One region of the Cytobacillus sp. OWB-43 genome, then DNA from elsewhere that is predicted to be linked to it. Evidence: riboswitches for the same ligand, from Rfam matches in the RefSeq annotation. Region 1 holds a riboswitch; each other region holds the start of a gene.
What was found. Region 1 has a riboswitch for S-adenosylmethionine ahead of U9M49_RS04165 (phosphoadenylyl-sulfate reductase). Riboswitches for the same ligand answer to the same signal wherever they lie in the genome.

Region 1 (3,122 bases):
TTCTTTTAAAAGAATGCGATAACTTTCTAAACGAATAGTTGCCGGGATATCATCCGCTTTCGTTTCACCGACTAAAGGGTTCACAAATAAGCCATCGACAGTCTCAAGGGCGGCCTTTTGAATATACTCATGGGCACGATGAATCGGGTTACGTGTTTGAAAGCCAACAATCGATTGCCAACCTTTTTCTACAAACAAAGCCCTAGTGTCTTTTGGCTCTAACCAAACATCTGTAAAGTCTTTTTTCTCAGGTTTTCTTATAAGGGTGATCTCACCAGCTACGTAATGATTGCCTCTTTCAAAAAGTCGTTTCACACCTGGATGCTCATGGTCGTTAGTTTGATAAACATGATGTGCCTCTATCTCTAAATCTGGTCTAAACCATTCCGACACTGTGATGACTCCATAAGTTGTATTCTCGAAATCCAAGCGATATTGTTCCCCTTTATCGAGTTGTTCTGCAACCGATAGATCAACAGGTAATGTAATGGGAATTGACCAAACCGTGCCATCACTTAATCTCATTTTTTTCACGACAGATTCATAATCTTCTTTGCCTAAGAAACCGGTTAGTGGGCTAAATAGGCCAATAGCAATCAACTCTAAATCACTTAATGCAATTCGGTCGATTGCGATTGTTTTTGTCACTTTAGCTAGATCGAATTGTGGTTCATATTTTTGAATTAATGTTCCTCCATGTGGACTAGGTAAGCTCATTTGTTTACTCCTTTTTATGAATTAGTATGCAAGCCGCATTCTGTTTTCGTTAAGCCTTGCCAACGACCCGCGCGGGAATCAGCGTCTTCATTTGTTGGTTGCGTGCAAGGAAAACACCCAATACTCGGATAGTTCACATCATGTAAAGCATTATAGGGTAATTGTTTTTCTTTGATATAATCCCAGACATCTTTCGTGCGCCAATGAATAAGTGGACAAATTTTGATGTTTGTGAATTTCTCATCCTTGTTCACAAAATTAGTATGCTTTCTTGTGGGTGACTGTTCGCGCCTAAGACCTGAAATCCACGCTTTTTTTCCCACCATTGCTTCTTGTAAAGGTAGTATTTTACGTATTTGACAGCATTGATTCGGATCTTTTTTCCACAATGCCGACTCGTAACGAGCGGCTTGTTCATCTAATGTTAAATGAGGTTTTTTCATTTCAACTTGAAGCGCTGGAAAACGTTTTTTTATATCTTCAATCACTTGATAAGTTTCAGGAAAGTGTAAATCCGTATCAAGAAAAACCAACTTAGCCTCTCTTTTGATTTGCGTAATTAAGTCGATAAGGACGATGGCTTCGGCACCAAAACTAGAAGCATACACAATTTCATCCTCGTTGTACGTGTGATAGGCCCACTCTAGAACAGACAAAGCGCCTTTCGAGTGATCATCGGTAGTAAAGCTTGCAGAAATATCCTGCCAGTTCTCATAAGTAATCGCCTGTTGCATTTCATCCCTCCTTTTCCGATAAAAAAAGACGGCATTTCCCCATTGAAGGAAAATGTCCGCCTTTAGTTGTCTAATCAGCGAATGACTATTATTTTTTAAGAATCACCTCTTATACAAAAAACACCTTTTCAATAAGAAAAGGTGTGAGATAACGATTCATGACACCTTATCTTTCAAAATGAATCAACATTTTGCTGGAATTAGCACCTTGCATTAAGCAGGTTGCCGGGTTTCATCGGGCCAGTCCCTCCACCTCTCTGGATAAGAAAATATTGGATAAGATAAATCCTAACATACTATCAATAAAAGTCAATACAAAAATCTAATTTTTATGATTTGTCAGAATCATTTAATTGAAACTCATGAATATACATAAACGTTAAGAAAAAGTTAATTTCTTCTGAGAGCGCTTCTCAAATATCCTCATAAAAGAAATAACGTTTTATAAAGGATGTAACTGCCGTTAATAATTAGTTAAAGATATAGTAAAAAACATGGTATGAGCTTCTCTTTTGATGGTCTCAATTGTTCTTTGAAATTAAAATCGAAAATAATCATATTAGGAGAATTATATACTGCATTTACAACTAAAAGATTTCCTCCAAAAGCTGCCCTTGAAAAATTAAAGACATAATACTTCTCACTTAGCTAAAAGTAAAATTCAATCTATCTTCATTCTCTTAAAGGAGGATTAATAAGAATAGAAGTTTTATCCCAACTTTTCTTGGGTTTTTGGAGCTAGGTGTAAGTCAGAACATTTACCAGCCTTCAAAATAAAGCTATCAGAATATTCAGGATATTTAATCTCTATTTTTTTTCCTAGCTTAATGACTTTATCCAAATCTACACCTGTTGAAATACCCATCTCTTCAAAACCATGAATAAGGTCTTCAGAGGAGATATTTCCAGTGGCGTTTGGTGCATAAGGGCAGCCACCTAGTCCAGCAATCGAGCTATCAAAATCCCGAACACCCATTTCATAGCCTGCTACGGCATTGGCAAAAGCCATACCTCTCGTATTATGCAAATGTAAGGATAAGGATAATTCTGGGAATTTACTAGTGAGATGCCCAATAATGCGCTTAACTTTTACCGGATTCGCCATCCCTGTTGTATCAGCTAACGATAACTGGTATATTCCCATATCTATATATCTTTTGCAAATCTCTTCAATTCTTACCAAAGGTACATCCCCTTCGTAAGGACATCCAAATATGACAGAAATGCTGCCTGATACACCCATAGAAGCTTCTGTTGCGCGTTTTACTAGAGGTTCAAAACCTTTCATTGCATCGAACGTTTTGCTATTAGCGTTACTGATACTGTGGGAATCTGTTGCTGAAAGCATTAGTTTTACTTTATCTACTTCTGCTTCAATCGCTCTTTCTAATCCTCGTAAATTCGGGACAAGCGCACGTAGTTTTACCCCTTGCTTGCGCTTTATTTTTTGCAGTACTTCAGCAGCGTCCGACAGCTGAGGAATTGCTTTTGGGTGAACAAAAGATGTGACCTCAATTTGCTTGAAACCACAGCTAATCATTGAATTAATCAATTCGACCTTTTCTTCTGTAGGAATGATTTCTGCCAGACTTTGAAAGCCATCGCGGGGGCAAACTTCAGAAATAATGACCTCTTCTTTCAAATTCATGTTTTTCCCTCCTTAGATTACGT
Region 2 (3,122 bases), 720 kb from region 1:
GACAACACCATCTAATAAAGTGAAAGTCAGGTAGATTCAAGTACATGCAGCCTGATAGGTTTTTAGCTACATTGGGTGCTTGATTACTAATTGTTGACTGCATGTAACTCACTCCTTTTCATTTGCTCCATTCCATCATTTTTTATTTTGTTGTTTCTTTTTCAGAGCAAATCGTTTCTTCTCGGTAATGTCAATTTGGGTAATATCCCCTTCGTGTACAGTAATGGTGACACAACCATATTCGAGTTCCTTTAATGTTGTGAGAATGGTATGAATTTTATCTTGATCAATGTGTTTTTCCATAAAATTCTCCTTTATGGGACTTATTTTAGTCTTTTTACAAGCTCCTCTATTTCTGTAAGTGTTAACTGTTCTAATTCATGTCGCTTGAACTTTATTTCATCTATAGTAAGCATAAGGTTGATTAAGGTTTGTTTTCTCTTTGCTATCGCTTTTTGTAAAAACTTAGCCAACCTCTTTCCCCCCCCACTCGGTGTTCTTTTTTTCTTCATTCATCGTATCTAGAAATTCTGTTGTATCCTGAATAATTTTGGTCTGATCATAATCCATGGATGCTACATGGTATGAGTTGTAAAGGACTCGAAGCCATTTATAATCTGTTTGAATTTCGATAAAAATACGATCTGTATTCTCTGGAGGTACAACATGATCATGGATAGACTTAAAGCATAATATTGGGCAATGAATTTGAGATAAACTTTTTCCTGCGTCACTCATTACCTTTTGTAAAGAGTGAACTGCTTTTACCGGAATATTATCGTAAGTAATTTCATGTATAGTCGGATTTTTGATATCTGGGCTACCTTCGTCAATATAGTGTTTCTCATCGTAATATCTTAAATACTCGTAATCTGGTAATGTCAGTGCAGTATTAATTAGGATCAGTCCATCCAGCTCTCCATATTTCTTAGCTAACAACAGCGCTAATGCACCGCCCATAGATTGACCTAAACAATAGACTTGTTTGCACTTCTCCTTTAATTGCTTATAAGCTGTAACAACATCATTGAACCAATCATCATAACCATATAACTCTAAATCTCTGCTTTTTGTTCCATGTCCCGTGAGCCTTGGGGCATGAACAGTAAAACCCCTATTTGCAAGTTCCGCACCCAAGTCCTCAATGCTCTGCGGTGTTCCAACAAAGCCATGAATGAGGAGAATACCAATGTCCCCACCTTCATAATAAAAAGAATCTGCACCTGGTATAACTGTTGATTCTACTCTTTTCATTTTTTCGTCCTCCTTTATATTGCAACATTTTGGTGGACAATGGTTGACTACCATTGCCGATTTTTCCCGTTGATGTAAATCTAGCTGCACTACTGCCTTTGGAGGTCCAATCAGCAACTTTAATTCCAACTTAACAAATAGGTTTAATCAGTTTAAAAACAGCATTTGTATAGAGGAGATCATCCCTTGGTGATTAAATCATGCAAAATAAAAAACCTCTTCTGACAAGAAGAGGTTAAAGTTCCGTTCTTTATCTCTCCTTATCTTTCAAGCAACAGCTTGCTGGAATTGGCACAGTGCAATAAATTGCCTGTTGCCGAGGCTTCAAAGGGCCAGTCCCTCCACCTCTCTGGATAAGAAAAATCATATTAAATTTTATATCATTTACTCTATAATATTTATCAATATTTGTCAATTATTTTTTAAAAATTAAGATGATTTACTCATTCGCCCATCCATTCTGGCTTATGAAAACCTTTAAAGTTTTCTTCAATTACTTTTGCAAATTCCTCCGACTCTATGGCTTCAATGATATCCTTTGCCATTTGGGCGTCTTTATCTTCTTTACGAACAACAATCCTATTTTGGATTTCCTCAGGAATTTGATCCCGATAAATTGCTGTTGTTAAATCTAATCCTGCAGCAACCGCAAAGTTACCATTAACAGCAGCAAGATCAACTGATTCAAGAGACCTTGGCAGTTGGGCTGCATCTACTTCATGGAATTTCAAATTTTTCGGGTTAGATAATACATCATTTACTGTTGCATTGACTGGGTTTATATCATCTTTCAATTCTATTAAACCAGCATCACGCGCAACTGTTAATCCTCTCGCTAAGTTTGTAGGATCATTAGCAATGGCCATCGTGCTTCCATCTTTCACTTCTTCAAGGGAGTTGAATTTTTCTGAATAAATACCAATTGGAGCTGTAGGAACAGAAATAATATCTACTAGATCCATCCCTTTTTCAGTGTTAAAATTCTCTAAGTACACTTTATGTTGAAATAAATTACCATCCAAATCTCCACTATCTAAAGCAATATTCGGTTGAACATAATCATTAAATTCCTTTACTTCTACTTTGTACCCTTTTTCCTCAAGTAGTGGTGCTACACCTTGCTCAAGCATATCACTATAAGGAACTGTCGCCCCTAAGACCATCTCTTTCTTTTCTTCGCCGGATGAACCTGATGTCCCACATGCACTTAAAACAGTGCAACAAGTCAGTACAAAAAATAATAACCAAACTTTTCTCATACCCTTCACCTCTTATTTTAATTATTTATCTTTTCACCTTTACGATATTTACTTCCTGGATGACCACTCGGTAAAAGGGGCGAGCCATGAGTAAAAAGCTTTTCTCTTAACGTACCCTTTTTGTATTCCTTTTTATATAAACCACGTTCTTGTAGAATCGGAATAACAAGCTCAATAAAATCTTCCAAATCTGCTGGCGTTACTAAATGATTTAAATTAAAACCATCGACACCAGAGGCTTCAAACTGATATTGAATTTGGTCTGCTACTTCTGATGGATTGCCGACAATTATATTGTCTCTATCTAATCCTTCTAGTTTTGAAATCGCTTCTTTAATCGATAGTTTTTTCTTCGCATCTTTCGTTAATGAAGCAGCTTTATAATGCCCATGCTCTGTAGCTTTAAATTCAAATGGGTTATCTAACTCATCCTTTGTAAATTCCGCAACATTATAACCGCTTGCGCCCCCAAACTGTGCTTTCGCTGCATCTGCACTCCATAATTGGTTGTATTCAGCAAATTTCTCTTCCGCTTCTTCAGTTGTCTTACCTACGATGACTGTTAGGAAAGTGAATATTTTAATATCTTCCGGATTCCTGCCATATTCT
Region 3 (3,122 bases), 820 kb from region 1:
CAGATGACGTTTTTCTCCAAGGAAATGACATAATAAAAATGCAAGAAGCCATACAATCGGAATTGTTGGAACAAGTAAAACATTATTTATTAACAGCGCACGATGTTGAACTTAGTGCAGAGGATAAGAAGCTAATAGGCTTAGATTTAAATGTCTGCACAATGGGGATGATTGATAGATTGCAGAAAGTGAAATAAAGATTTAAGTCGTGTGGTTTGGAGGTAATTAACATGGATTTGGAAGAAATAAGATCAGAGATACAGCATCGTCAATCAGATATATTGGGTAGCTCCAGATTGGTTAAATTCGCTGTTCTTCTTCCCCTAATAGAAAAAGATGGAGAAATACATATTTTGTTTGAAGTACGGTCTTTATCTATGAGAAGACAGCCAGGGGAAATTTGCTTTCCTGGGGGGAAAATGGATCAAGACGATGTGGATTTAATAGAGACGGCAAAAAGGGAGACCAGTGAAGAGTTAGGTATCCCAATTGGAGAAGTCTCTGTTTTTTCAGAACTTGATTATGTAGTGACACCTTATGATACAGTGATTTATCCGTTTGTAGGCACAATAGAGAGCATCAGTGATCTTAAGCTAAATCCAGAGGAAGTGGATCAAATTTTCACAGTACCACTTGCTTATTTTTTGAAAGAGGGACCATCTATTCATTATATTGAGATGAAGCCAGAGCCTAATAGTAGCTTTCCCTATCATCTCATTCCTAATGGGGAAAAATATAAATGGCAAACGCGGAGGATGCAAGAAATTTTTTATACTTATAAAGGTCATGTGATATGGGGGTTAACAGCTAAGATACTGTATCATTTTTTGACGCTTATCCAGGATGAAAATAAATAAATTTTCAAAATGTTATTGACGATTCCCTATAAAAGGGTATATGATGTTAAACAAATAAATATGAACTTCTTATCCAGAGAGGCGGAGGGACTGACCCAGAGAAGCCTCGGCAACCAGCAATCTTTTGTATGGTGCTAATTTCAGAGGATATTATCCAAAGATAAGGAGAAGGTGAGCTCGTTAATTCAAAGCCCTTCTGCCTCTTCTAGGTAGAAGGGCTTTTTATGTGATAGAGCTAATATTTTATTGGAATATAAAATATATTCAGATTTCATATTGACGACAAATCATTTTTTGGATATAATTCTATTTGTAATTAAAGTATTAACGCTTTAAAAAATAAAATATTTCTTATCGAGAGTGACGGAGGGATCAGGCCCTATGAAGTCCGGCAACCTTCAAGCAATTGCTTGAAAAGGTGCTAAATCCTGCAGGCAGTAAATGTCTGGAAGATAAGATGAGGCAACCCCCTCTTCTTATGAAGAGGGGGTTATTTATTTTAATCATCCGACTAAAAAGTAGAGGAGAGTATATAATGACGAATCAATTTAACACTTATGATGATGAGACGATTTTATTACATGGAGGTCAATCACCAGACCCGACAACGGGATCTCGTGCAGTTCCTATTTATCAAACAAGTTCATATGTTTTTCATAATACAGACCATGCGCAAAGCCTATTTTCATTAGATGAGACGGGAAATATCTATTCACGAATCGGTAATCCAACGGTAGATGTATTAGAAAAACGTATTGCTTTATTAGAAGATGGGGTAGCGGCAGTAGCGACTTCATCTGGAATGGCAGCTATAGCTCTTTCAATTATGAATATTGCCCAAGCGGGTGATGAGATTGTTGCAGCGTCGAACCTTTATGGTGGAACATATAATCTTTTTGCCATAACACTTCCGAAATATGGGATTAAAGTTCATTTTGTTGATGGATCTGACCCTGAGAATTACCGTAAAGCGATTACGCCAAAAACTAAGGCTTTATATGGAGAGATTATTGGGAACCCAAGTCTTCATGTCCTAGATGTAGAGGCAGTTGCAAATATTGCTCATGATAATGATATTCCCCTTATTATTGATAATACTTTCGCTTCACCTTATCTTTGCAAACCAATCCAATGGGGAGCAGATATTGTCATTCATTCGGCAACAAAATGGATTGGTGGTCATGGAACAACAATTGGCGGACTTGTAGTTGATGGCGGACGATTTAATTGGAATCATGATAAGTTTCCTGGTTTTACTCAGCCAGATCCAAGTTATAACGGTATTGTTTATGCGAATGAGTTTGGTACACTCGCTTTTAGTACAAAACTTCGTGTTCAGTTGCTGCGCGATTTTGGGTCATCTTTAAGCCCACATAGTGCATTTCTTTTACTCCAAGGATTGGAAACACTCCATTTACGTATAGAGAAACATACGGAAAATGCAGCGAAGATAGCCCATTTCTTAAACGCTCATCCAGCTGTCGATTGGGTCGCATATCCAGGTTTAGCAGAGCATCCAGCGCATGAACTCGCGAAGAAATATTTAAACACTGGCTTCGGTTCCATTGTGAACTTCGGTATTAAAGGTGGCCGAGATGCGGGTAAAAAAGTGATAGATACAATTGCATTGTGGTCTCATGTAGCCAATGTAGGTGATGCGAAGTCACTCATTATTCATCCGGCTTCAACCACACATCAACAGTTAAGTGCAGAAGATTTAATTAAAAGCGGTGTAAGTGAGGAACTCATACGTTTATCAGTTGGGATTGAATCGGTTAGAGATTTAACCAATGACTTAGATCAAGCCTTCTATGAAGCGACTGGTATTTCTTCGAAGGGAGAACAAAAAGGAGAAACAGCAGTAAATGATGAAGGTGTTATTCGATGGGCATTACAATCATCCTCATTAAAAGAAGATGTGGATGGCAAAGAACTGCAAAGAGCAAAAAGGATAGCTGTTGTTGGATTAAGTGGAAATCCTGCTAGACCAAGTTACCGTTTAGCAAGAAAAATGCAAAGATTAGGTTATCAAATCGTGCCAGTTAATCCAAGAGAAACAGAAGTATTAGGTGAACAGGCATATCCAAATTTAAAATCCATTCCTTTTACCATTGATATTGTGCAAGTATTTAGAAGCCCTGAAGCTGCGATAGAAGTGGCGAAAGAGGCAGTAGAAATCCAACCGAAAGTTTTCTGGCTACAAGAAGGTGTCATTTCACCAAAAGCAGTTGAAATAGCAAAAGAAGCCGGACTTGAAGTGGTACA
Region 4 (3,122 bases), on a different contig from region 1:
TCATTAAGGATTTCAGCATGCGGTACGTTAGATGCCCCAATTTTTAATGTTTTTGTTCCTTCATCAGATCCTTCGCTACCTTCATCTGAAGATCCACAGGCAGCAATAAATAATGCAACAGCTGCAATCATTAAAACAGATAACCATTTTTTCATTTTTTTAGCTCTCCTATCGTTTGTCTAGTTTGGAAGTAATCAAATCACCAATCATTTGGATGATAAACACGATAATTAAGATAATAATCGTTGCAATCCATACAACGTCATATCTACTTCTTTGGAAACCTTCTAAGTAGGCAAGGTTCCCTAATCCTCCTGCACCTATGACACCTGCCATTGCCGTATATCCGACTAGCGCAATCGCTGTAACGGTAATACCCGAAACAAGCGCTGGCATAGATTCAGGGATGAGTACTTTCCATATAATTGTACTTGTTTTTGCACCCATCGATTTAGAGGCTTCAATGACACCTTTATCAATCTCACGTAAGCCAATTTCCACCATTCTTGCATAGAAAGGTGCTGCACCAATAATGAGTGCTGGTAATGCTGCATTTTCACCAATCATTGTCCCTAAAATCATTTTTGTGAAAGGGATTAATAACACAATCAAGATTAAAAACGGAATGGATCGAAAGACATTGACGAATGCCGCAATGATCTTATTAACTAGCTGATTTTGCCATATATTACCTTTAGAGGTTAAGAACAAAAGTAATCCAAGAATAATTCCTAAAATAAACGTGGCTATAACAGAAATACTTGTCATATATAAAGTTTCTTTTGTTGCTTCCCACATTCTTTCCCAATCCACATTTGGTAGCCATTCATTAAGCATGGGAAATCACCTCCACGCCAACCTTCTGCGAATGAATATATTCAATCGCGCGGGTAACCTCATCCGTCTCTCCATCTATATGAATAAATAAGGTACCGTAAGAGCCACTTTGTGTTTGGGATATCTTTCCTTGTAATACATTCACTGTTACATTGTAGTGGCGAATTAAGTTTGTGATTAATGGTTGTTCCGCTGAACCACCTACAAATCCAAGTTGAACAATTTGGCCATTTGGATAAGCACTCAGTAAATGTGTAATCGTTTCCTTCGTTTCTTCCGGTTCGGTCACTTGTTGAACAAATCGCTTCGTAATAGGTTCTTTTGGCTTTTGGAACACATCTAGCACTTCGCCAATTTCAACAATTCTTCCACCTTCCATGACAGCCACACGGTGGCAAATCTTGCGAATGACATGCATTTCATGCGTAATTAACACAATAGTTAACCCTAAACGTTCATTAATATCAACAAGTAAGTCGAGAATACTATCAGTTGTTTGCGGATCTAGAGCACTTGTCGCCTCATCACATAACAGTACTTTAGGATTATTGGCAAGTGCTCTAGCAATACCTACTCGCTGTTTTTGTCCACCGCTTAATTGCGAGGGATAGGCATCCTCTCGACCATCTAGTCCAACCAATTTAATTAATTCATTAACTCTCTCTAGTCGCGCTTTCTTAGGTACACCAGCAATTTCTAATGGAAACGCAATGTTTTCTCGTACTGTTCGAGACCACAATAAATTAAAATGTTGGAAAATCATGCTTATTTCTTGTCTAGCCTTTCTTAAGCTAGCACCTTTTATGCGAGAAACTTCATTCCCAGCTACAGATACAACGCCTTCAGTCGGGATTTCAAGTCCATTTAACATACGAATCAATGTACTTTTACCCGCACCACTGTACCCGATTACACCGAATATTTCACCCTCGTTAATTTCGAGGTTAACATTGTCTACTGCATTTACTTTCCCGTTTTTCGTTGAGAAAATCTTTTTTACATCTTTTATTGAAATCATTTTATACTTCACCTCTTCAATCCAGAAAAACCAACACATTTATAGCATATCCATTGTTTATAAAAAAAGCCTTCCTGCTTATGAGCAGAAAGGCTTGTTATGAAAATTCCTTTCTCTCATCTTTCAAAGCTAATGCTTTGAGTGAATTGGCACCATTTCAATTAAATGACGGTTGCCGGGCTTCAAAGGGCACTTCCCTCCACCTCTCTAAATAAGAGCAAACTATGAATATATTGAATTTTTTTGTGTACCTGTGTAATAGTATCATGTCATTGAAGTAGGTGTCAAATCTGAAATAATAGTTGTTAGACCCTTATATTTAATGAAGCAATACCGGTTGCCGCTTCAATAGCAGATTCAAGATCATCGATCAAATCTTCTACATTTTCAATTCCAATTGATAATCGGATTAAGTCTTCAGGTACACCTGCTTGTTTTAACCCATCCTGATTAAGTTGTTGATGCGTTGTGCTTGCTGGATGTATAATAAGACTTTTTGCATCACCTACATTCGCTACATGTGCGAACAGCTCAACCGAATTAATAACCTTCGCACCTGCTTCACGCCCACCAGATATGCCAAAAACGACAACTGCCCCTGCACCTTTAGATAAATATTTGTCTGCTAATTCTTTATTAGGATGGTTGTCATCGCCCGGATAAAGTACCCAATTAACAGCAGGATGATTATTTAAATATTGCACAATTTTTTTCGTATTAGCAATATGTTCTTTCATTCGAACCGTTAACGTTTCTAAACCTAACGTAAATTGGAAGGCGCTTTGTGCACTTAGTGCTGGACCTAAATCTCTTAGAAGCTGCACTCTCGCTTTAGTAATATATGCTACAGGGCCCAGTGCCTCACTATATACTATATCGTTATAGCTTGTATCCGGCTGACTTAATCCTGGATACTTCTCTGAGTTCCAATCAAATTTACCACCGTCAACAATGATCCCCCCCATTGTCGTCCCATTCCCAAGTAACCATTTCGTTGCAGAGTGAACAACAATGTCTGCGCCATGCTCAATTGGCCGACATAGATAAGGAGTTGCAAATGTGTTATCAACCACTAACGGCACACCATGTTCATGGGCGATATTTGAAACTGTTTCAATATCTAGTACTTGTAAACTCGGGTTACCAATGGTTTCGGCAAATACAGCTCGTGTCTTCTCATTGATTGCTGCTCGTAGTTCCTCTTCATTATTAATATCGATAAGCCTAACGTTGATGCCGTACTTTGGTAAAGTGACTGTAAATAAAT

Region 2: another riboswitch for S-adenosylmethionine. It lies ahead of U9M49_RS00625 (alpha/beta hydrolase); the one in region 1 lies ahead of U9M49_RS04165 (phosphoadenylyl-sulfate reductase).
Region 3: another riboswitch for S-adenosylmethionine. It lies ahead of U9M49_RS00170 (PLP-dependent aspartate aminotransferase family protein); the one in region 1 lies ahead of U9M49_RS04165 (phosphoadenylyl-sulfate reductase).
Region 4: another riboswitch for S-adenosylmethionine. It lies ahead of U9M49_RS19955 (methionine ABC transporter ATP-binding protein); the one in region 1 lies ahead of U9M49_RS04165 (phosphoadenylyl-sulfate reductase).

The regions. Positions count from the first base shown of each region.
Region 1 is NZ_JAYEFF010000001.1:835,786-838,907, forward strand. Features, by position in the region: gene sat (sulfate adenylyltransferase) at 1-717, opposite strand, end outside; gene U9M49_RS04165 (phosphoadenylyl-sulfate reductase) at 732-1,451, opposite strand; SAM riboswitch class I at 1,615-1,719, opposite strand; gene U9M49_RS04170 (hydroxymethylglutaryl-CoA lyase) at 2,161-3,099, opposite strand; gene U9M49_RS04175 (CaiB/BaiF CoA transferase family protein) at 3,112-3,122, opposite strand, start outside.
Region 2 is NZ_JAYEFF010000001.1:111,570-114,691, reverse strand. Features, by position in the region: gene U9M49_RS00640 (hypothetical protein) at 1-103, opposite strand, end outside; gene U9M49_RS00635 (YezD family protein) at 136-303, opposite strand; gene U9M49_RS00630 (hypothetical protein) at 324-473, opposite strand; gene U9M49_RS00625 (alpha/beta hydrolase) at 466-1,254, opposite strand; SAM riboswitch class I at 1,512-1,614, opposite strand; gene U9M49_RS00620 (MetQ/NlpA family ABC transporter substrate-binding protein) at 1,698-2,513, opposite strand; gene U9M49_RS00615 (LLM class flavin-dependent oxidoreductase) at 2,531-3,122, opposite strand, start outside.
Region 3 is NZ_JAYEFF010000001.1:15,710-18,831, forward strand. Features, by position in the region: gene U9M49_RS00160 (MBL fold metallo-hydrolase) at 1-197, shown strand, start outside; gene U9M49_RS00165 (NUDIX hydrolase) at 231-857, shown strand; SAM riboswitch class I at 924-1,024, shown strand; SAM riboswitch class I at 1,206-1,316, shown strand; gene U9M49_RS00170 (PLP-dependent aspartate aminotransferase family protein) at 1,393-3,122, shown strand, end outside.
Region 4 is NZ_JAYEFF010000007.1:161,444-164,565, forward strand. Features, by position in the region: gene U9M49_RS19945 (MetQ/NlpA family ABC transporter substrate-binding protein) at 1-155, opposite strand, end outside; gene U9M49_RS19950 (methionine ABC transporter permease) at 169-837, opposite strand; gene U9M49_RS19955 (methionine ABC transporter ATP-binding protein) at 830-1,855, opposite strand; SAM riboswitch class I at 1,969-2,073, opposite strand; gene U9M49_RS19960 (O-acetylhomoserine aminocarboxypropyltransferase/cysteine synthase family protein) at 2,161-3,122, opposite strand, start outside.